Regions from separate parts of the Ralstonia psammae genome, predicted to be linked through region 1. Evidence: predicted binding sites of a transcription regulator. Region 1 holds the regulator's gene; each other region holds the start of a gene.
What was found. The regulator FNR, encoded in region 1, switches genes on or off when oxygen is low (the NO sensors DNR and NnrR bind a similar motif). The targets are predictions, from matches to a motif close to TTGATNNNNATCAA.

Region 1 (7,877 bases):
TGCTGATCGCGCTGTGGACGGGCTTCACTTTCGTCGGCTTCTTCACGCCGATCCGCGACCTGGGCATGGAGACCTGGACGCTGTCGCTCGGCCCTTGGCAGACGTTCTGGATGCTCTTCTACGCATTCGCGACATGGGGCAACGCCGGTTTCATGCGCGAGCAAGTGTGCCGCTACATGTGTCCCTACGCTCGTTTCCAGAGCGTGATGGTCGATCCCGATACCTACGTCGTCACTTATGACACCCAGCGCGGCGAGCCGCGCGGCAGCCGTTCGCGCAACGCCGATTTCGAAGCACAGGGTCTCGGTTCCTGTGTCGATTGCAGCATCTGTGTACAGGTGTGCCCGACCGGCATCGACATCCGCCAAGGGCTGCAATACGAATGCATTGGTTGCGGCGCCTGCATTGACGCCTGCGATCAGGTCATGGACAAGATGCGCTACCCGCGCGGTCTGATCCGCTATACGTCGGAGCGGGCGATGCGTGATCGGCTCAGTCCGAAGGAAGCCCTTCGGCATCTGCTGCGCCCGCGCGTGCTGATCTATACCGGGATCATGCTGGTCCTCATCGCCGGCTTCATCGTGGCATTGGCGATGCGTCAGCCTCTCAAGGTTGACGTGATTCGCGATCGCGGTGCACTGGCGCGTGAAGTGGAAGGCGGCAAGATCGAGAACGTTTATCGCCTGCAGCTGATGAACGCGTCCGAGCACCCCGTGCGCGTGACCATCACCGCAGAGGGCATGCCGGAACTGGACGTGCAGGGCGGTCGCGGTGAGTCGACCACACTGGAACTGCCGCCGGCGGCCAACCGGCTGCTGCCCGTGCGTGTACGCCGGCCGGCCGACGACGCCGCCCCAGGCTCGCACAAGATCCGCTTCGTCATCCATGCAGACAGCGGTAGCGACAGCCTCGTACTGCGCGAACCGTCGAGCTTCATCGTGCCGCGCTGACGCGGCATCCCCAACAGGAGGCAACGATGCACGCAACGCAATCTTCCGCACCGGTCCGTCCCTGGTGGCGCGAGCCCTGGCCGTGGCTGCTGATGGCCGGGCCGTTCGTCGCCATGATCGGCTGTGGCGTCACCATCTGGCTGGCCATGTCACATCCCGATGCCGTTATTCACGACAACGTCGTGCGGCGCGGTTTAGTCGTCGAAAAGACGGCCGTCGCACCGGCGCATGCCATCCACGCGGAGGCCCGATGAAGCGTCGACTGCTGATGTGGATTCTGTGGCCGGCATTTCTGTCGGCCGCGCTGGCTGAGCTGGTGGTCTTTGCGGTGGTGGACCCCGCCGACCTGCGCTTCTTCGGCGAACAGATCACGGTGTCGGCCCAGGCGGTCTACACCATGTCGTTCTTTTTGTTCTGGTTGCTGTGCGGATTGTCGAGCGCGCTGACGCTCTATGTGTCGCCGGGCATCGGCAAACTCGAAGCGCATGAACACCCGCTCGTGTGAGCGGGCGCCATGGAAAGCAGCTTAGGTGGCCTGACCGCTCATGACCTGGCGCAGGCCGGCCAGGTCGATCAGCTTGACGTGCCGTTGGCGGATCTGAATGAGGCCCGCTTCGGCAAAGCGCGAGAACAGGCGGCTGACGGTTTCGAGCTTGAGACCCAGATAGCTGCCAAGTTCTTCGCGGCTCATGCGCAGCACAAATTCGGTGGAGGAATATCCGCGCTGGGCCGAACGCTTCGAGAGGTTGAGCAGGAACGCAGCGAGGCGCTCCTCCGCACGCATGGAACCCAGCGTGAGCAACATCAGATGATCCTGCGAGATTTCCTTGCTCATGATGCGCAGGAACTGATGCTGCAGCGAAGGCAGCCGGCGCGAAAGGTGTTGCAACTCGTCGTAGCGCACCACGCAGACTTCCGTATCTTCCAGCGCGGTAGCGTCCGACACGTGGCGCATATCGCCAATGCCATCGAGCCCGACGATTTCACCCGGCAGGTGGAACCCCGTGATCTGGTGGCGACCGTCTTCAAGCGTCAGGTGGGTTTTGAGCGTGCCGAAACGAATGCCGTAAACCGCTTCCAGCGGCTCACCCAGGGAGTAGAGCGATTGCCCCTTCTTAATGCGGATGCGCTCGCCGACCAAATCGTCCATTTTGCGCACGTCGTCCGAGTTCATTCCCACCGGCAGGCAGATTTGCCCGAGTACACAGGTGGAGCAACGCGAGGCTTGATCGGTAAGTGCGATTCGAGTGAGCACGGGGCGGGGGCGGCTGAATTTCGTGAAAGTGAAATGAGTAATTCTTGTGGTGCAACTCACGCTTATTATAACGGCGACCTTCTTGTCATCGGACATTTCCGATGCGGCAAATCGCGCCGATTACGCTTAGTTCGCAACAGTAAAACGAAAACTTTGGCCCATATCAAAGGAGCGTCAGAAAGATGAGTGCCGCGGCGCTGCTCAGCGTTTTTCTGATTGCATTGCTAGGCGGTGTGCATTGTCTGGCGATGTGCGGTGGTATTGCACTCGCGGCCGAACGTGGGGGCGTGGCGGTACGGATCGTGTCGCGTCGCAGGCTCTGGTTTGAGCAGGTCGTCATGCATGCGGGGCGGCTGACCACCTACGCGCTGCTTGGCGCAATCATGGGTGCGATGGGCGCGACCGTCTGGCGCCAGCAATGGCTGCCGATTCAACGCGGCTTGTTTGCCTTCGCCAGTGCGTTGCTGCTCGCCTACGGGGTTTTGCTGCTTGTGCGGTCTGCCGGAGATGCGTGGCGCAGTGTGTGGCTTGAGCGCTGGCTCGGCCGCGTCGCGGGTGGCCTGTCTCGAGTGGCCGCCACGCTGGGCGGCAGGCTGCAACGTCAGCCGCCGTTGCTGCGCCGGTATATCACGGGTATGGCGTGGGGGCTGGTGCCGTGCGGCATGGTCTACGGCGCATTGGCTGTGGCGTTGTTGGCAGGCAACGCTGCCTCGGGGGCCGTGGTCATGCTCGCCTTTGGTGCGGGTACGCTGCCCAACCTGCTGATGATGTCTGGCCTGGCCGGGTGGCTGCGCAGACTGTCGCGCCAGCGGTGGGTGCGAGGTGCGGCGGGCGTTGTCATCGCCATGTTCGGGGTCTGGGGGCTGGCGCACGCAATCTGGCTTCCAGAGATGCTCAACGCACATGGCTTCTGTCTGGTGCTGTAGGCGTTTAAAGCACGCGCAAATTGCCATCCGGCCTGGGACGAGAGGCTAGGACATCTTCCCGGTTGCGGCCCCGCGGGAAATTGCCCTACAATCGACAACAATTCGATTCGCCACCCGCGCAAATCAACAATCCCAAGCGCGGCGCCAAGCGATGCCATCCAGCGGTAAAGTCACCCTGGACAGTCGATTCGGGCGGGCTGCCATTCTTCGTTGGTAGTCGTCCGGCGCAGTATCCGTCCCCATGGCGGCGGAAGAAATTGCCCTTGTGGTGCCTGACCGGCACCGGATCAACTCGCTCCTCCGGCCCTACTTTGCGGGCATAGCCATTGCGTTTCGGTGCAGGGTTCAATTGAATCCATTGGCCTTTACGCGCCGGGCCCGGGCGGGCAACAGCATTCAGAAATGCCGCGTGCTTCGCGGCGGGACGACAAACCTCAAGCGTGATGGCGACTGGCCGCGCGCGAGCAATGACGAGCCGCTCAACCCGATGAATACCCAAGAGGCGAAAATCGTCCTCGAAACCGCGCTGATCTGCGCGCAGGACCCGTTGCGAGTCAATGACTTGCGCAAGCTGTTCGACGAAGATGTTTCCGCGGACACCATCCGAGTGCTGCTCGAAGAGCTGCGCCAGGACTGGCTGAATCGCGGTGTCGAACTGGTTGCGCTGGCGTCCGGCTGGCGCCTGCAGAGCCGCCCCGAGATGCGCATGTATCTCGACCGCCTGCATCCGGAAAAGCCGCCCAAGTACTCGCGCGCCGTGATGGAAACGCTGGCGATCATCGCTTATCGCCAGCCGGTCACCCGCGGCGATATCGAAGACATTCGCGGCGTTACGGTCAACACGCAGGTCATCAAGCAGATTGAAGACCGTGGCTGGATCGAAGTCATTGGGCATCGTGACGTGCCGGGCCGCCCGGCGCTGTATGCGACGACCAAGCAGTTTCTCGACGACCTTGGCTTGCGCTCGCTGGACGAGCTGCCACCGCTCGAAGATGCTCGCGCCCAGGTGCAGGCAAGCCTGCTGGAGCAGGGCGCCATCGAATTCGAGGGCGGTGCAATTGCGATGGAAGAGTTGACTGCGCTGGTCAACGACGCGCCGGAAGGTGCCGAGAGCGCAGAGGTTTCAGTGGCGGAAACGACGGAAACGGCGGAATCGCCCGTTGCTGAAGCTTCCGTTGACGTGGTCGCTGAAACGCAAGCGCAGCCTGAGGTGGCGGCGGGAGACGAGCCGGCCCTGGAAACCGAGTCGCAAGCGGTGAGTGTGGCTCACGTTGCGTCCGAAGATGAGTACAAAACACCGGTCGAGCCGCCTGCGGCTCCCGCCAATGAGCATTCGTAACGCTATGCCGGCCGCGCAGTTGGCGCATGGTCTGAACCCCTAGATTTGAAAGACGTTGTGAACACCCAGCCAGATTCCATGGATACACGTATGCCGGCCGATGCCGAAGCTCAGCCGCCGCGACAAGACGGCGGTGATGGGACTGAGGCCGCGCCTCGTCGCAAGGGATTGCGCCGCGGCTTGCGCAACCTCGTGGCTTCGCGCCGCCAGCAGCAGGACGGTCGCCCTGAAGGCGAAGCCGCTGATGCAGGTGGTGCAGACGCCGGCCAGCCTGCGCAACCGCGCAAGAGCCGCGCACCACGGGCACGCAAGCCCAAAGAGGCGGCGGCCGAGCCGGCGGTAGTTGCAGCAGAAGGTGCTGCGCCGACAGAACAGGCGCCAGCAGAAGGCCAGGGTGAGCGACGTGGCCCGCGTGGCCGTTTCGGCAAGAACCGTCGTCGCCAAGGCGAGGGCCAGCCGGCGGAACGCACCGAGCGCACCGAACGTACGGAAGGCGCTGGCGGCAAGAGTGCCGGCGGTCGGGGCAAGCAGCAGAACCGCAACGGAAAACCGCAAGGCAAGGCCGGCGGCCAGAACCCGAGTCGCGGGGGCAAGGCGCTGAAGGGTGGCAAGGGCTCCGAAGACGTCTTCCAGTACGTGATTTCCGGCGCGTACGACACAGAGGCCGACGCCGGCGGCGCGTCGCAGCCCCCCAAGGTGCGTGAGCTGACCTCCGACGACGATGCGCCCAAGCTGCACAAGATATTGGCTGATGCCGGCCTTGGCTCGCGCCGTGACATGGAAGACCTGATCTTGCAGGGTCGCGTCTCCGTGAATGGTCTGCCGGCCCACATTGGCCAACGCATTCTCGCTACCGACCAGGTACGCGTGAACGGCAAGCTGATCCAGCGCAAGCTGCCGAACAAGCCACCGCGCGTGCTGCTGTATCACAAGCCGTCCGGTGAAATCGTCAGCCAGTCCGATCCGGAAGGCCGTCCGACCGTATTCGATGCATTGCCGCGCATGAAGACCGGCAAGTGGGTCGCGGTCGGCCGCCTCGATTTCAATACCGAAGGCCTGCTGATCTTCACGACCTCAGGCGATATCGCCAACCGTTTCATGCACCCGCGCTATGGCGTGGAGCGTGAATACGCAGTGCGCACGCTGGGTGAGCTGGCCGAAACCGACCGTCAGAAGCTGCTGCACGGTATCTCGCTGCAGGACGGCGAAGCCAACTTCCTGCGCTGCGTCGATGGCGGCGGCGAAGGTGTCAACCACTGGTACCACGTCGCGCTGACCGAGGGGCGGAACCGCGAAGTCCGCCGCATGTTCGAGGCAGTCAACTTGACCGTGTCGCGCCTGATCCGTACGCGCTATGGCAGCTTCGTGCTGCCGCGCGGTCTTAAGCGCGGCCGCTGGCAGGAAGTTTCGGCCGAGGATGTGCGTACGCTGATGGGCACACTGGGCATGAAGGTGCCGACGGCCAGTTCTGGCGGTGGGCAAGACCGTCAGGGCAATCGTCGCCGTGGGCCTGCGCCGGTGCTGATGGGGCCGATGTCGTCCGGTTTTGCCGGAGAAGCAAACTTCCAGTCACGTGGTATGGGTGTTGAGAACGGCAATCGCGCGCAACCCGTGCAACGCCGTCAGCCCAACCCGCGTCAGCCGGATCCGATGCAAACGTCCATGGGCTACATCAATGTGGGCGGCCCGACCACGCTGACAGCGCGCAGCCGTATGGGCGACCGTGCGAATGGCCGGGGTGGTGCGGGGGCAGGCGGTGGGATGCGTGATGGCAATCGCACACCCGGCAACAAGCGCCCTGGAAAGAGTGGTGGTGGCATGCCGAATGGCAACAAGGCGCCGCGCGGTGGTGGCAAGCGCGGCGGTAAGCGCTAAAAATGCGGGCGTTGCGTGCGGCATTCGTCGCAACGCCCCGTTTTGTGGCGGCTTCGGGGCAATTTTTGCGTTTTGCGTCGATGCGTATTACAATGTGAGTCTGATCAAAAGTCATCCTGCAGAAGATGGGCGAATGATATGGGCGTTGCGCCCATTTTTTTTTGCTTCGGCAGGTTGGCCATACCGGGAAATTCTTCAGGAAAAACGTGCATCTGACTGATCTGATTGAGAAAACCCTCACCGCCATGGGTTACGAGCTGGTGGAAGTGGAGCGCGCACCCGCCGGGCTGCTGCGCGTGTATATCGATCAGGCAGAGAACGGCATCGTCATTGAAGATTGCGAAAAAGTGAGTCATCAGCTCACGCGCGTGTTCGAGGTTGAAAACGTCAACTACGAACGGCTGGAAGTGTCGTCGCCGGGGCTGGACCGCCCGCTGCGCACGCTGGCCGACTTCGCGCGCTTCGCCGGCCTCGAGGTCAAGGTGACGCTGCGCTTGCCAGTGGGTGGGCAAAAGAATTTCACGGGAATCATTCAGGCTCCGACGGGCGAGCCAGGCCAGGAACGAATCGGCCTCGAGTTTGAGGGCAAGGAAGGCCCCGCGCTGCTGGAATTCACGCTGTCGGAACTCGACCGCGCCCGGCTGGTGCCCGTGCTGGACTTCAAAGGAAATCGAAACAAAGGGAACAAGCAATGAGCCGCGAAGTTCTGTTGCTCGTCGATGCGCTTGCGCGCGAAAAAAACGTCGACAAGGATGTGGTGTTCGGGGCGCTGGAGGCCGCATTGGCTTCGGCGACCAAGAAGCGCTTTGAAGAAGACGTGGATGTGCGCGTGGCGATCGACCGTGAGTCGGGCGAACACGAAACCTTCCGTCGCTGGCTCGTCGTTCCCGACGATGCAGGCCTGCAGGAGCCGGACAAGCAGATTCTGCTGTTCGAAGCCAAAGAGCAGGACGCTGACATCGAGGTCGACGATTTCGTTGAAGAGCAGATCGAATCGGTCGAGTTCGGCCGCATCGGCGCGCAGGCTGCCAAGCAGGTGATCCTGCAGCGCATCCGCGATGCCGAGCGCGAGCAGATCCTGAACGACTACCTGGATCGTGGCGAAAAGGTCATGACCGGCACGATCAAGCGCGCCGACAAGAAGGGCCTGATCGTTGAAACGGGCCGCGTCGAGGCGCTGCTGGCCCGCGATCAGATGATCCCGAAGGAAAACCTGCGCACGGGCGACCGTGTCCGCGCGTATATCCTGAATGTCGACCGCACTGCACGCGGCCCGCAGATCGAGCTTTCCCGCACCTGCCCCGAGTTCCTGATCAAGCTCTTCGAAAACGAAGTGCCGGAAATGGAACAAGGCCTGCTGGAAATCAAGGCCGCCGCGCGCGACCCGGGCGTGCGTGCGAAAATTGCGGTCGTTGCACACGACAAGCGCATCGACCCAATTGGTACCTGCGTCGGCGTGCGTGGCACCCGTGTGACCGCCGTGCGTAACGAAGTTGGCGGCGAAGCTGTAGACATCGTGCTGTGGTCGGAAG
Region 2 (7,877 bases), on a different contig from region 1:
TTGCTGCCGTCGGCGATGCTGCCGTCCGTCAGATTGGTCAGCTTGGTGCCGTTTGCGCCGCCCAGCGTGGCGGATTCCTTCGAGGCGTCGTCGTAGGTCACCACGCTGGCCACCGTGCCATCGGGGTTGACCATGCCGGCCTTCATCAGTTGGCGCAGATTGACGGCGTCGGTGTCGTCCGTGCCGTCGGCCACGTTCTTGATCTGCGTGGCGCTGCCGCCCTTGTTCAGCGTCAGCGTGCCCTTGGAGGCGTCGTCGTACTGAACGGCGCTGGATTGCAGTGCCGCCACCTTGTTGTCCACGCTCTTGAGCTGGCCAACGTTGGCCGCGTCCGTGTCGGCCGTGCCAGCCGTCACGTTGGTCAGCTTGCGGGTGATAGCGTTGCCGGAGGCATCCTTGCCGCCCAGGCTGATCTGCGTGCCGGCGCCGTCCCCGTCGATGGTCAGGTCGCCCGTTTCCGCATCCTTTTGCACCAGGCCCACCGAGCCGGAGTTCATCTGACCGGTCAGATTGCTGATGCTGTTCGCGTTGGCGACGGTGCGGGTGTCGAGGTTGCCCAGCGCGTCGCCCACGCTGTTGACGGTGGTCGCGCCGTTGTTGAGCGTGTAGGTGGGCGCGGTGATCTTGCCGTCGCTGCCCACGGTGGCGCCGCCACCCAGGGCATTGACCGTGGCGGTGGCATTGGCGCTGGCGATGGCGCTCAGCGTGTTGACGTCAGTCTGCACCGCCTTGACCTGGCCGACGTTGGCCGCATCGGTATCCGCCGCGCCAGCCTTCACCCCCGAGATCGTGCGATCGCCATCCGTGCCGGCCACATTGATGCTGGTGCCGCCCGTGCTGCCGGCCACGCTGATGGCCTTGGTGTCGGCATCCTGCTTGACCAGACCCACCGAGCCGGAGTTGATTTGGCCCGACAGCGTACTGATGTCGTTGGTGTTTTGCGTGACACGTGTGTCGATGCTGCTGACGGTGTTGGTCAGGTTGGTGACGTTGGTGTTAGTCGTACCGATGTCCGTCTTGGCCTGGGCGATGTCGGACGTGTTCTGTGTCACCCGCGTGTCGATGCCGCTGACGGTCGTCGAGAGGTTGTTGACGTTGGTTTGCACCGCGTTGACGGCGGTGTTCATTTGGCCGACGTTGGCCGCATCGGTATCCGCCGCGCCAGCCTTCACGCCCGAGATCGTGCGATCGCCATCCGTGCCGGCCACGTTGATGCTGGTGCCGCCCGTGCTGCCGGCCACGCTGATGGCCTTGGTGTCGGCATCCTGCCTGACCGGGCCCACCGTGCCGTCCTTCAGGCCGGCAATGTCGGTCGTGTTGGTCGTGGTGCGCGCGTCGAGGTTGTTCAATGCCGTGCCCACGCTGGTGAACGTCTTGCCGTTGTCCAGCGTGTAGGTCGGGCCGGTCAGCTTGCCGGTGGCGTCCACCGCCGCGTCGCCGCCCAGGGCGTCGGCGGATGCTTGGGCGTTATCGACGACCGTTTGTTTGACGGTGTTCAGCTGGCCCAGGTTGACCGCGTCAGTGGTCTGCTGGCCGTTGGCGACATTCACCAGGCGGCGGTTGTTGCCGTCCTTGTTGGCGAAGGAGATGTCCGCGCCGTCGGCATCCTTGCCGATGGTGACGGTCCGGGTGCTGGCGTTCTGCTGCACGATACCGAGCGAACCGCTGGCGAGCTGGTCGACGCGGTTGTTGGTGGTGAACAGTTGCTTGCCCGTGACGGCTTCGGTGCTGGTGTTGCTCAGGGTGCCGTCCTTCACGCCGGAGAGGGTGCGCGCGCCGGCCGTGCCCGCCACGCTGACGCTGGTGCCAGCGATGTCCTTGCCGATGGTCAGGTTGTTGGAGGCGTCCTTTTGCACCAAGCCGGCCGTGCCGTCGGTCAGGTTGGTGATGTGGGTGGTGTTGGCGTCGGTTGCCGTCTTGTTGGCCGTGACGCGCGTGTCGAGGTTGGTCAGCGCCGCGCCGACGGTGTTGACCGTCGTCTTGTTGCTGTCGAGTGCGTAGCTTGGCGCCGTGATCGTGCCGTCGGCATTGAGTTGGGCGCCGCCGCCCAATGCAGTGAACACACCCTTCAACTGCGAGACGTTCACGGCGTCGGTGTCTGCTGTACCTACGCCCAGATTCTTGATTTGCTGACCGGAAAACGAGGCATTGGAGTTAAACGTGGCGGCGCCCAGCAGAGAAATACCGGCGTCACCCTTCAGTTCGAGCAGCCCAGTTCGATAGCCGGTTACCCGGGCGGTAGAGGCGGAAAAGCCGGCGAGCCCGTTGGTATCCCCGTAGTTGTTGAGGCTGAATGAGGCGGAGGTTGAAGTGCAGCTGAGCTTCCCCGAGCCATTCGAGCCATAGCCTGTCGAGTTGGCAGGTGTGGTCGCGTCACACAGTTGCAGGCCGCCATTCGCAGTTTGGGCGTGGACGCTTGGAGCGGACATAAACCCGCCACCAAGAAGCGAGGCGGCCAACAGCATCGAGGCTGTACGCCCTTTTCCTCGACCGCAAGCGATCTCCGACGCCACCATCCACAGTCCCGTGGATTTATTCCGAATAACGCGATAAGTCTTGTTCATTTAACAACCCTCAAATGATCTTGAATTCGGCGCCGATTTAAACGATGTGTCGGCGGCCCGGCCGTTTGGTGGTAACGGAAAATGGTTTCTGATGCGTTTCGTTAAAAGAGTAATTTCTCGTTGTGCGCTGCAAAATGAGAAAACTCCGAAAGGCGGTGGATGGAATAAAGCCGTCCAGACGGCTCGGTGCGCCCACGAATACAGGCAGGAAGAAGGGAAGCGGGCGCGTCGGGTGCGCCCGGGAAGCCCCCGGCCGTGGCGGGCGCCTGCACGAAGAACGGGGAGTCCGTCGACACAACAAGTTACGTCTTCGTATGGCTTGATTCTGGGGATGCCGCTTGTACGAATGAATCAGAAAACTCCTATTCCGCTCCCTGTGGCCAGCGCGCCCGCAACCATCGGCCGATGGCACGCCCTCGCGGGGCCGGGCCCCCGGGGAGGGCGCCCGCGCGTGCTACCATCGCCCTCCGCTGTACGTTCCCGCCTGCTTTTTTCTTCCGCCGCTCCCCCATGTCTTCCGGTCTCGCCCACGGGCTCAACGCTGCCCAATCTGAAGGTGTGCATTACCTCGACGGCCCGTGTCTGGTGCTGGCCGGGGCCGGCTCCGGCAAGACGCGGGTGATCACGCAGAAGATCGCGCACCTGATCCTGGACAAGGGGTTCGAGCCGAAGCACATCGCTGCGGTGACCTTCACCAACAAGGCGGCCAAGGAAATGCAGGAGCGCGTCGCCAAGCTGATGGACGGCAAGACACGCGAAGACGGCAAGCGCATCCCCATCAAGCAGTTGACGGTGTGCACGTTCCACTCGCTGGGGGTGCAGATTCTGCGGGCCGAAGCCGAGCACGTCGGCCTGAAGCCACGCTTCTCGATCATGGATTCGGACGATTGCTTCGGGATGATCCAAGAGCAACTGGCGACCACCGACAAGCAGTTGATCCGCCGCGTGCAGAGCACGATCTCGCTGTGGAAGAACGGCCTCGTCGACCCGGACACCGCGATTGCCGAGGCGCTCGCCAACAACAACGTTGATGACCACCAGGCCGCGCTGGTCTACCGCAATTACGTCGCGACGCTGCACGCGTATCAGGCGGTGGACTTTGACGATCTGATCCGTATTCCCGCCGAGCTGTTCGCTCGCAATGAAGAGGTGCGCCTGAAGTGGCAGAACCGCCTGCGCTACTTCCTCGTCGATGAATACCAGGACACCAACGCCTGCCAGTACCAGCTGCTGAAGCTGCTGGCGGGCGGCTCGCACCTGCGTGCGCCGGCCTTCACGGCGGTGGGCGACGATGACCAAGCCATCTACGGCTGGCGCGGTGCCACGCTCGACAACCTCAAGCTGCTGCAAACGGATTTTCCGAACCTGAAGGTCATCAAGCTGGAGCAGAACTACCGCTCCACGGTGCGCATCCTGAACGCTGCCAACGCGGTCATCGCGCAGAACCCGAAGCTGTTCGAGAAGACGCTGTGGAGCGAACACGGCATGGGCGACGCCATCAACGTGACGAGCGCAAATGACGAAGAGCACGAAGCCGAGAGCGTGGTCTTCAAGCTTTCCGCCCACAAGTTCGAGCGTCGCGCACAGTTTCGGGATTACGCGATCCTGTATCGGGGCAACTTCCAGGCGCGCCTGTTTGAGCAGATCCTGCGCCGCGAGCGCATTCCGTATGTGCTCTCGGGCGGGCAGAGCTTTTTCGACAAGGCCGAGATCAAGGACCTGTGCGCCTATCTGCGGCTGATTGCCAATGCGGATGACGACCCTGCGTTCATTCGCGCCATCACCACGCCCAAGCGCGGCGTGGGCAACGCGACGCTGGAAGTGCTGGGTTCGTTCGCGGGGCAGGCCAAGGTGTCGCTGTTCGAGGCGGCGATGATGGGCGGCATCGAAGCGCAACTCGCGCCGCGTCAGCTGGAGCCGCTGCGGGTGTTCTGCGAATTCATCGTGAGGCTTTCAGACCGCGCCGCCAAGGAGCCCGCCGCCACGCTGCTCGACGAGATGATGGAGGGCATCCACTACGAGGCCTACCTGTACGACACCTACGACGAGCGCCAGGCCCAGAACAAATGGACCAACGTGCTGGAGTTCCTCGACTGGCTCAAGCGCAAGGGCACCAAGCCCGAAAAAGAAGACGGCGAAGAGGCCACCGGCTTCGACAATGCCGATGGCCTGGCGGACACCGGCAAGAACCTGCTGGAGCTGACGCAGACCATCGCGCTGATCAGCATGCTCGAAGGCAAGGAAGAAGACCCGGATGCGGTGCGCCTGTCCACGCTGCATGCGAGCAAGGGGCTGGAGTATCCGCACGTGTTTCTGGTGGGCGTGGAAGAGGGCATCCTGCCGCATTGCCGTGAAGATGACGATCTGACCGACGAGAAGATCGAAGAAGAGCGGCGTCTGATGTATGTGGGGATCACGCGGGCGCAGCGCAGCTTGCATATCAGTTGGTGCAAGAAGCGCAAGCGTGCGCGGGAGACGGTGGTGTGTGAGCCGTCGCGCTATATCGCGGAGATGAAGCTCGGGGAGGATGCCGGCCCGACGCCGGAGGACACGATGCCGGCGATGTCGCCGAAGGATCGGTTGGGGGCGTTGAAGGGGTTGTTGGCGGCTAAGAAACCAGTGGCTTCGTGATTGGGTTTTTGGTTTTGCCTTGGTGGTCCATCTCCTTTTCGTTCCCTGCCGGGACCGACTTACTTTTCTTTGTCTTGCCAAAGAAAAGTAAGCAAAAGAAAGGCGCGCCCGAGATGGCGACTTCCCCTTGGATTTGTGTCGCGGGGAGGGAGGGGAGGCAAACTCGCTGCGCTCAGACAGCCTCCCCTCTTTATCCTCCCCGCAACAAAAATCCAAGGCGCCATCTAGGGCTCAACGTCAAAAGAAAAAGGCCAACCCATCGCGCGGTTGGCCTTGTCGTTTGGGCGGGCGCCCCGAGGGTTCGGGTTTGGTTTTTGTCCTTTGACTTTCCTGCCCTAGATGGCGCCTTGAATTTCCGTAAGCGGGCGGAAACAAGACGGGAAACTGTTTGAGCGCAGCGAGTTTTTCCCGTCTCCGCCCGGTTATGGAAATTCAAGGAATCTTTCGCCATCTCGGGCGCGCCTTTCTTTGCTTACTTTCTTTGGGCAAGACCAAAGAAAGTGAGTCAGCCCCGGCAGGGGATGAAACAAGGGATGCACCAACAACCCAAAACCCCGAAAAGACCCGTCGAAGACCTGCACTGTTGTGCCGTTGTGCCAGCCCGCGTGCAGCTAGCAACGCTTTGGTCCAGGCATCGACCGACGTTGACACACATCAACGCGACGCCGGCACCGCAGTTTTAGGATGAACCATCGCCCCCACAACAATCGCCCCATGTTTCCGTTCGCCAAACGGGCCGACGCTCCGTCTGCCGCAAATGACACCGCCTTCCGCTGGTCGGCGCCGCAGGTGCGCGCGCTCGCACAGCGCTTTGATACGCACGGCCCGCGCTACACCTCGTATCCGACGGCCGACCGCTTTCACAACGGGTTCGGCAACACCCACTATCTCGACGCCTTGCACCGCCGCGCCGCGATCGCGCCGGCGCTGCATGCGCCGCTGTCGCTGTACATGCACCTGCCGTTCTGCGCGAACCTTTGCTATTACTGCGGGTGCAACAAGGTCATCACAAAGGATCGCTCGCGCAGCGCACGCTACGTTGAAACCCTTGCGCGCGAGATGGCGATGGTGGCCAACCAGATTGGCCCTCTGCGCCGCGTGACGCAGTTGCATTGGGGCGGTGGCACGCCCACGTTCCTTGCGCACGACGAGATGCGCGCCGTGATGGCCGCCACGCGGGAGCATTTCGATCTGGCCAGCGATGCCGAGATCTCCGTCGAACTCGATCCGCGCCATGCCGACGACGCCACGCTTGAAGTCCTGGCCGACATCGGCTTCAACCGCGCAAGCCTTGGCATTCAAGACTTTGACCCCGACGTCCAGCGCGCCGTCCACCGCATCCAAAGTGTGGAAGAGACGCGCCGCGTGGTCGACACCGCGCGCCGGCTTGGCTTCGAGTCGATCAGCTTCGACCTGATCTACGGCCTGCCGCATCAGCGCACGGACACCTTCAATGCCACGCTCGACCGCGTGCTGGAGATGGCGCCCGATCGGCTGTCCGTCTACAGCTATGCGCACCTGCCGCACCTGTTCAAGGCGCAGCGCCGGATCGACATGCTCGCGCTCCCCACCGCTGACGAAAAGCTCGACTTGCTCGCCATGACGGTGGAGCGCCTTGTCGCCGAGGGCTATGTCTACATCGGTATGGACCACTTTGCGCGGCCCGACGATGCACTCGCCATCGCGCAGCGTGAAGGCCGGCTGCAGCGCAATTTCCAGGGCTATTCCACCTACGCCGATTGCGACATGCTGGCATTTGGTGTGTCCGCCATCAGCCGCGTGGGCGATGTGTATGCGCAGAACGAAAAGGACCTCGACGCGTACTACGCGCGCGTCGACGCAGGGGAGCTGGCCGTGCTGCGCGGCATGTCGCTCACGCCCGACGACCACGTGCGCCGGGCGTTGATCGGCGAGCTGATGTGCGGGTTTGAATTGGACATGCGCGCATTCGGCGCACGCCACGGGCTGGACTTCAAGCGCAGCTTTGCGGACGAGCTTGCCGCGCTGGCGCCGCTGGAAGACGCCGGCCTGCTGAAAGTCGGCGACGAACGCATCGTCATCACGCCGCAAGGGCGGCTGCTGGTGCGGCGCATCGCCATGGTGTTCGATGCGCACCTGCGCGAGGCAGGCACGGAGCGCGCGGTAGAAGCCGAGGGCAAGCCCGTCACCTTCGTCCCGCGCTACTCCAAGGTGGTCTGATCGACCGACTGGCCCGAAGGCACGTTAGACCGTTGCCGGCTCGGGCTGCAGTGCAGTGGTTTCGGTTTGTGCGGTGACCAGCGTCTGCGGCCAGATCTCCGCCAGGCGCAGCAGGTTGGTCGAACCGGCCTGACCGAACGGCATGCCCGCCGTGATGGCGATCTGGTCGCCAGACACGGCAAAACCTTCGCGCGCGGCGGCACGGCAGGCTGCATCCACCATTTCATCGACGTTGTTCACGTCTGGGCTGACGGTGCTGTGCACACCCCAGGCAATCGCCAGCCGGCGCGCGGTGTCCAGCCGCGGCGTGATGCTCACGATGGGCGCAAGCGGCCGCTCGCGTGCGGCGCGCAGGCTGGTCTTGCCGCTGGACGTGTAGGTGACGGTGGCCACCGCGCCCAGGATGTGCGTGACGTCGCGCAGGGCCGCGCAGATGGCATCCTGGCGCGTGGGCAGGGGGGCCTGGTGCTGCGCATCGATCAG
Region 3 (7,877 bases), on a different contig from region 1:
ATCTTCGGCACCAATGTGCGCGGCGTGCTGTTCACGGTGCAGAAAGCGCTGCCGCTGCTGACCGACGGCGCATCGATCATCCTGACGTCGTCCACGGTCTCTGTTCAAGGCACGGCCAACTTCAGCGTCTACAGCGCCAGCAAGGCGGCGGTGCGCAATTTCGCCCGATCCTGGGTGATGGATCTGAAGGATCGCGGTATTCGCGTGAATGTCGTGAGCCCCGGCCCCATTCGCACGCCGGGCCTGGGCGGGCTGGCATCCGATGAAACGCGCCAGGGCCTGTTCGACTTCCTCGCCGCCCAGGTGCCGCTGGGTCGTCTGGGGGAGCCGTCGGAAGTGGGCAAGGCCGTCGCCTTTCTTGCCTCCGATGCTGCCAGCTTTATCAACGGCATCGAGTTGTTCGTCGACGGCGGGATGGCTCAGGTTTGAGGGGGCTTGGTCGACAGCGGCGACCCATCTTCAGCGGCGCAAGCCGCTGAACAGCCTCCCATGCGCGGGCATCGAAGCTTGGCCAAGCAGCACATCTGGCGCATCGTCGCATCGGCCAGGCGCGCTTTGCTTGCTGTCGATCGGGGGCATATTCTTAAGCACATGCACGGGCTGCAATGTCCCCCAGGCTTGCCTTTGGCGCCTGAACCCGCTGCGATGAGGGCCTGGCATGGATACCAACGCAGACAGATTGCGAAGACTGGGAAGCGATGCAGCCATCGCTCGCGTGCCCGTGGAGGAGCGTTATCGCACCCTGGTCGACGCGATACAGGACTATGCAATTTTCCTGCTGGATCCCACAGGTCACATTGCCAGTTGGAATGCCGGTGCCGAACGCATCAAGGGCTATCACGCCAACGAAATCATCGGCCAGCACTTCTCGGTCTTCTATCCTGCCGACGCAATTGCGCAGGACTATCCGAACGAAGAACTCCGGCGCGCCCGCGCGCTTGGCCGCTGGGAAGACGAGGGGTGGCGCATACGCAAAGGCGGCTCGCGTTTCTGGGCCAACGTGGTGATCACCGCCCTGCACGATGATGACGGCGACCTGATCGGCTTTGCCAAAGTCACCCGGGACCTGACCGAACGCGAGCGACTCAAGCAACTGGAGTACGCGAGTGAACTGGCATCCCGCGTCGAGGCCACGCGTGAAGAAGAAAAGAAGCGTATTGCGCGCGAGCTTCATGATGACCTGGGGCAGCAATTGACTGCGTTGAAGATGATCATCACCGGCCTGCTTGCCGAAGACAGCACAACGCCAGAAGCCCAGGCATATGCGCGCGAAAGAACACAGACGATGAGCCATGCCGTCGACCACGCGCTGGCGTCGGTCCGGCGTCTTGCCGCCGGCCTGCGGCCGACAATGCTCGACGACCTGGGGCTGCTACCCGCACTCGACTGGCTCGTCACCGATTTCAGCCGACATACCGGACTGCGGGTCGTGCTGAACTGCAACACGCATACGGTGGCGTTCAATGACACCGCCTCCACTGCGCTGTTCAGGATCGTGCAAGAAGGTCTGACCAATGTTGCCCGACATGCACCGTCGGCAACGGAAGTGGTGATCGATCTCCGATGCGACCCGTCGAATTGCGAGCTGACGATTCGCAACAACGGTGCCGTCGTAACGCGCTCGGCCGAACCTGCAGCCGGGCAGCCGCCGTCATCGGGCATCGCAGGCATCCGTGAACGCGTGCGGCGCCTGGGCGGAACGTTCGCAGCGGGGCCCCTTGCGCAGGGCGGGTACCGCATCCAGATTTCGATTCCGCGAAGAGCGATTGAACTCGATTTGCCGCCGGGCTAGTAGGCGTCATCCGCCAACAGAACAGACCGTGGTGTGTCCTCTTTCTGCTTCTTGGGCGCGGCAGTGTAACTCGGGCTTTTCCGCCAATCGCGTGATGATGCGACCGACGCGACCCGGCATCAAAGCGCGTAAGCAGGAGTGAGAGTCATGGTGCGCACCGTCGGCGCGCGTCGTTCTGTGATCAAGGCCGCGACATACGAGCGGTCGCGCTTCAACGGGGCCGGAGAACAGCGACGGATTCGCATATACGAACCCCATGGACAGTGCGACGCAGAATGCCCGCGTCGTCCGCACAGCGTGCAATAGTCGTCCATGACCATGACCTTTATCGAGAGCCGGATGTCACTGACTTGAGTATCGGCGGGACGCCCGACTCCCGCTATCAGGGGACGCTCATTGTGTTGTCCGGGCGTGCCTTTCGTTCTGTAGGTAAATGCCGCAAGCGCTGTCAGTGCAGCCTGACAGGATCGACGCCGAACATTGGCGCCCACGTTCGGGCGACGAACGCCCGTAATCGGCAGTCTCTGGCTCGCCGCTCTTCGATGCACAGCGCGCAAACGTACAACAGGCGTCGCGACAGGAAACCTCGCCTTTCTTTGCATGCCCTCCTTTCTTCGCGGCGCTGCTAAATGTTGATCCGTATCAGGCTGATCGCGGTGGAAGGTTTGACAGTTTCGGCCGAGGCGCCTTTCATGGTTAAGCGTGCTGGTGAAAAAACCGAAAAAGAATTTGGGGAGGAGCACCATGCGACGTTTTATTGCTGCGCTCTATGCGCTCGCGGGGCTGTTGATGGGCAGCCTGATGGCGTGGCCCGGGCAAGCCGGTGCGGTACCGGCTTTCGCGCGTCAGACCGGGATGGCGTGCATGGCTTGCCATGTCAGCTTTCCTGAACTGACCCCGTTCGGCCGGTTCTTCAAGATGACTGGCTACACGCTGGCGAACAACAAGACGATTCCGCTCTCGGGCATGGTGCAGATTTCGCGCACCAACACGCGGACCATCGATCAGGACAACTTCGACTTCGTGCGCAACGGGGACACCGTGCCGCAGCAGGTCAGCCTGTTCTACGCCGGACGCATCGCGGGCCCCGTGGGTGCCTTTGCTCAGTGGACGTACGACGGCATTGCCCACCACAGCGCACTGGACAACACCGATATACGCGCCGCATGGCACCTGACGCGTGAGGACGTCGAGTTCATCTACGGCGTCACGGTCAACAACAACCCAACGGTGTCCGACGTTTGGAACAGCAGTCCGGCATTCGGGTATCCGTATGCCGCTCCCAGCATCGGCGTGCCCCCATTGGCGGGCACCCTCATCGACGGCGGCTTGGCGCAGCAGGTGGTCGGCGCAAGCGCATACGCGTTCTGGCAGCGCCATGTCTATGCAGAACTGGGCGCCTACCGAACTGCCGATCAGGCCTTCTCCGTGTTCCGTGCAGGGCAGGACACCGCAACCCCGGGCGGCGTGGCACGTTTGAGCGGCGCGAATCCCTACTGGCGGCTGGCATACAACCAGGAGTGGGGCTCCCATTCGGTCATGTTTGGCACGTTCGGGTTGCTGGCCAACCGGTATCCCGACAACACCATGCCGGGCACACCAACCGATCGCTTCCGAGACTATGCGCTCGACGCGCAGTATCAGTACTTGACCATGACCCATGCGTTCACGGCACAGACGGCATGGATACACGAGCAACAGAACTGGCGCGCCAGCTTCCCGAGTGGTGGCATCGGCGCGGGCCCCACTCCGGCCAACCCAACCGATCATCTCGACACCTTCAAAGCCAAGGCGTCGTACTACTACCAGCGCAAGTACGGGGGGTCGGTCGCGTACTTTTCAACAACCGGCAACGCAGACCCCGGCCTTTACGCCCCAGCGCCTGTGACGGGCAGCGCCAACGGGCGACCAGACACCCAAGGCGTGATCCTGGAGTTGGACTATTTACCGCATCCGCAGATCAGGCTCGCGTTGCAGTACACGTGGTTCCTGAAGTTCAACGGCGCCCATACCAATTACGACGGCAACGGCAGAAATGCGGTCGACAACAACACGATTTACCTGCTGGGCTGGTTCATGTTCTAGCCGTAGGTCACGCGCGACGATGCGAGGGGGATAAGGCCATGAATGGATTCCATCAGCCCAGGCGAATCTGGCTGGCCGGGTTGGCTGCGCTGGCGATGATCGGCTGGTCGGACATGGTGGGTGCGCAAGATGGTGAGAGGCTTGCCGCGCAGCTGTGTTCTTCGTGCCACGGTGCGCACGGCAAGAGCGAAGCACCGATGTTCCCGCGCCTGGATGCGCAGGTGCCGCAGTACCTGGAAGCGCAGTTGAAAGGCTTCCGCAACCGTGGCCGCGGTGAGACCGATGCACAGGCCTTTATGTGGGGTATTGCATCGCAGCTCGACGACACAACCATTGCGTCTCTGGCCGAATACTATGCGCGGCAGCCTGCCCCTGCCGGCCCTGCGGGTGACCCGGCACTGATGGCGCGTGGTAAAGAGATTTTCGAGCACGGTCTGCCTGCGGAAGGCGTACCGGCGTGCGCGTCCTGTCATGGGGCTCAAGCACAGGGCAACGGAACCTTCCCGAGGCTGGCGGGCCAGCATGACGCCTATCTCTTACGGCAGATTTCCGTGTTCAAGAACGGCACGCGCGCCAACGCTCCCGTGATGAGCGCCGTTGCACACACGCTGACGGACGACCAGGCGAAAGCGGTTGCTGCGTTCTTGCAAGCCCAGTAGCGGCGTGCCAAACGCAATCGCGCCTGACCCGGAGTTGGCTTTCGTGTGACCCGGTGCCAGCGGTGTGACCTCGGTGAATCGCCGAGCGGACGACCTTCGTGCGTGTTGACTGGACGTCCGCTGTCTCGTCGTCACACGAAGTGGCGGGCCCGACGACGGGGCTGGCGATGAGGGCATCTTCCCAGTTCGCATCCGGCGTCTTGGGTTCTCCGCGCCAACGACGCTCCAACCGATAACCCGCGCAAAACTGGCGGGCTCACAGCTCAAGACAGAAACCCTGCTTGCCGCAATGCCTCCTCGGCGGCCTCGTGGTCCTGGGCAGAGGTGCCCCCAGAGATACCGATGCCACCCACCAGACGCCCTTCGTGAAAAATCGGCACGCCGCCGCCCACCGGCATCAGGCGCGGATGGTGCGCCAGCGGGGCCACAGCGGGCTCGGCCATGTACTGGTTCCATTGATGCGTGGACATGCCAAACGAGGCTGCCGTCCATGCCTTGTTGATGGCGACGTCAACGGTCAGGAAAGGCGCGGCATCCGCACGCTCGAACGCGCGCAGGTGTCCGCCTGCATCGGTAATGGCAATGGTGGCGGCAAACCCGCGCGCGGCACAGGCGCGGCGCGCCTCCGCCAGCAAGGCTTGCGCGGCTTCCAGGCTGATCGTTGCCGTGGTGACGATAGGTGATGTCATGGTGAGGCTCCTTACAAATATGGTTCAGGAATTTCAGGGATTCGCGACGACGACCTTGCCGATCATGTTGCCGGCTTCGACCAGCGCATGCGCCTCGATCAAGCTCGCGGCGTTGATGCCATCAATGCGGTGCGTCAGGGTGTGCTTGATGTCTCCGCGATCGACCAGCTCGGCCACACGGCGCAGCAACGCGTGTTGTCGGGCAATGGTGTCGGTGGTGAACATGGCGCGGGTGAACATCAGTTCCCAATGAATCGAAATGGACTTCCCCTTGAACGGGCCGATGTTCAGGTCCACCGGGTCGTCGATGAGGGCGAATTGCCCCTCTGGGCGCAGCACAGCGGCGATCTGCGGCACGTGTGCGGCGCTTTGGTTCAGCCCAGCCACATGCGTGACGTGTTCAATGCCAAGCGCTGCCAACTGGGGCGCCCACGGTTGACGGTGATCGATGACGTGGTGTGCGCCATGCGCCAGCACCCATTCACGGGTTTCCGGCCGCGACGCCGTGCCGATCACGGTCATCCCCGTCAGCGCGCGCGCCAGCTGGGTCAGGATGGAGCCGACGCCGCCCGCTGCTCCGGTGACCAGCAGCACGTTGTTCTCGGTCGGATCGGCCGCCTGCACGCGCAGACGATCAAACAGCAATTCCCACGCAGTGATTGCCGTCAGCGGCAGCGACGCGGCCTGCGCAAAATCCAGCGATGCCGGCATGGGCCCGACGATGCGTTCGTCCACGGCATGCAGTTCACTGTTGGTGCCGGGCCGCGTAATGTCGCCGGCGTACCAGACACGGTCACCCGGCTTGAAGCGCGTGGCCAACGGGCCGGTCGCGCGGACGATGCCCGCTGCGTCCCACCCGGCAATGCGCGCCTGCCCCTCCGGAATGTCGCCGCCCCGCCGGATTTTGGTATCGACCGGGTTGACGGACACCGCTTTGACTTCCACCAGCACGTCGTGGTCGCGAAGTTCAGGCGTCGGCAGCTCGATGTCTTGCAGTGCCTGCGGATGGCTGATGGGGTGGTTCTGATAGAAACCGATGGCTTTCATGCACGTTCTCCAGAGAGTGAATGAGGGCCATGCTATCTTTCAGCGATATGCGGATAAACGGGCGGTACGCCCAAACACTTTCGGCATTTCAATGAAAATCATCCGCCTCGATGACGTGCAAATCTTCGTGCACACGGCCGACGCCGGCAGCTTCTCGGAGGCGGCACGCCAATTGAACATCGCGCCTGGGCAGGCAAGTGCCTCCGTGCAGCGGCTGGAGAAAGCGCTGGACGCGCGGCTGTTCACACGGTCCACGCGCAGCATGCAACTGTCCGAGGCTGGAGAGCGCTACCTGCCGCATGCGCGCGTCATGCTGGGCGCGCGGGAGCAAGGCGAACAGGCGCTGGCCGGTGGCCGGGAAACACTGTCCGGCCCGCTGCGGCTCTCTGCGCCGTCCGATTTCGGGAGAAACCTGCTGCTGCCGTGGCTCGACGCTTTTCAGCACCAGCACCCCGGTGTATCGGTGCACCTGAAATTGAGCGACCGGGCGGCCGACCTCATCCGCCAGCCGCTGGACTTTGCCGTGCGCTACGGGGCGCTGCCGGATTCATCTCTTCTGGCCATCAAGTTGCTCGACAACAACCGGCGTGCCTTGTGCGCAGCGCCGTCGTACATCGAACAACACGGCGCACCGGCCAAGGTCGATGACCTGCGGCGACACAACTGCCTTCGGTATATCTGGAGCGAGCAAGTCCATGAACGCTGGCGCTTTACCCTGCCCGGCGGCGAGCGCACCGTGGCAGTCACAGGAAATCGCGTGAGCGACGATGCCGATGCGGTGCGCCGCTGGGCGGTCGCCGGCGAAGGTCTGATCTATAAATCGCGATTGGATCTCATCCACGATTTGAAGGCCGGACGCTTGGTCGAGATCTTTCCGCAGGAATATGGCGAGCCTGCCCCACTGCATTTGATTTGCGCCCACCGTGCGCAACTGACACCCGCCATCAAAGCGCTGAGTGCCTTCCTGCGGGAACGCTGCATCGCCCTGCTCGCAAGCTACGCCACGGAAGGTTCGCCATCTGAGTAACTCGGTGCCCACTGGCCCCCACGTACCCACATGCATCAGCATTCCCGCCCGTCACGGGAACGCGTCAATCTGTTGTTATTGGCTGTAGCCCCGCCGCTCGATGGCGGCTAATACGTCCCACGTTTGCGGATCAACATCGCGGCCCCCGAGCGACATCGATACGTACGCATCAATCGCATCGACAAAGCCTTTAATGAATGCCGGCGGGAAGTCGTGCACCGAGAACTGCTGAAGCTGCTCGCGCAGCATGCCCGGCCGGCATTGGCCGTGCGTGCACATGGCGGTGCGCGTGCGCTTGAGATACGCCTGCGCCGCGATTGCGCCGTTCAGGTAGGTGCGGTTCTTGGTGAGCCTGCCTGTGTCGGATGACGTGGGCGCTGGGCTGGGTGGTGCTGCTGGTGGAGATGGGTAGGACGCGGGGCGGTGCCCGCTTTGAGAACTTGGCATGAAGCCTCCAGAGATGGTTGGAGGCCCGGCAACTCATCGCCAGACGAGGTGGCGGGCCTGACGGCGGGGCTGGCGAACCGGTTCTCTGGAGCACCGGCAGACCTTGCGGTCTCCCCACCCGGCCCGCCGTA

Region 2: the regulator FNR is predicted to act here: its motif matches at 5,840-5,853, upstream of hemN (oxygen-independent coproporphyrinogen III oxidase).
Region 3: the regulator FNR is predicted to act here: its motif matches at 2,425-2,438, upstream of R2N16_RS13535 (cytochrome C).

What each region holds. Positions count from the first base shown of each region.
Region 1 is NZ_CATZBU010000002.1:175,950-183,826, reverse strand. Features, by position in the region: gene ccoG (cytochrome c oxidase accessory protein CcoG) at 1-950, shown strand, start outside; gene R2N16_RS04505 (FixH family protein) at 977-1,204, shown strand; gene R2N16_RS04500 (hypothetical protein) at 1,201-1,455, shown strand; gene fnr (fumarate/nitrate reduction transcriptional regulator Fnr) at 1,477-2,205, opposite strand; gene R2N16_RS04490 (sulfite exporter TauE/SafE family protein) at 2,388-3,131, shown strand; gene scpB (SMC-Scp complex subunit ScpB) at 3,619-4,470, shown strand; gene R2N16_RS04480 (pseudouridine synthase) at 4,561-6,345, shown strand; gene rimP (ribosome maturation factor RimP) at 6,552-7,040, shown strand; gene nusA (transcription termination factor NusA) at 7,037-7,877, shown strand, end outside.
Region 2 is NZ_CATZBU010000005.1:258,162-266,038, forward strand. Features, by position in the region: gene R2N16_RS13320 (YadA-like family protein) at 1-2,429, opposite strand, end outside; partial or broken gene R2N16_RS25520 (ESPR domain-containing protein) at 2,445-2,564, opposite strand; gene R2N16_RS13325 (UvrD-helicase domain-containing protein) at 3,075-5,195, shown strand; gene hemN (oxygen-independent coproporphyrinogen III oxidase) at 5,910-7,394, shown strand; gene pyk (pyruvate kinase) at 7,419-7,877, opposite strand, start outside.
Region 3 is NZ_CATZBU010000005.1:299,665-307,541, reverse strand. Features, by position in the region: gene R2N16_RS13545 (SDR family oxidoreductase) at 1-429, shown strand, start outside; gene R2N16_RS13540 (PAS domain-containing sensor histidine kinase) at 659-1,792, shown strand; gene R2N16_RS13535 (cytochrome C) at 2,537-3,877, shown strand; gene R2N16_RS13530 (c-type cytochrome) at 3,916-4,536, shown strand; gene R2N16_RS13525 (GlcG/HbpS family heme-binding protein) at 4,800-5,225, opposite strand; gene R2N16_RS13520 (zinc-binding alcohol dehydrogenase family protein) at 5,259-6,272, opposite strand; gene R2N16_RS13515 (LysR family transcriptional regulator) at 6,370-7,299, shown strand; gene R2N16_RS13510 (hypothetical protein) at 7,375-7,746, opposite strand.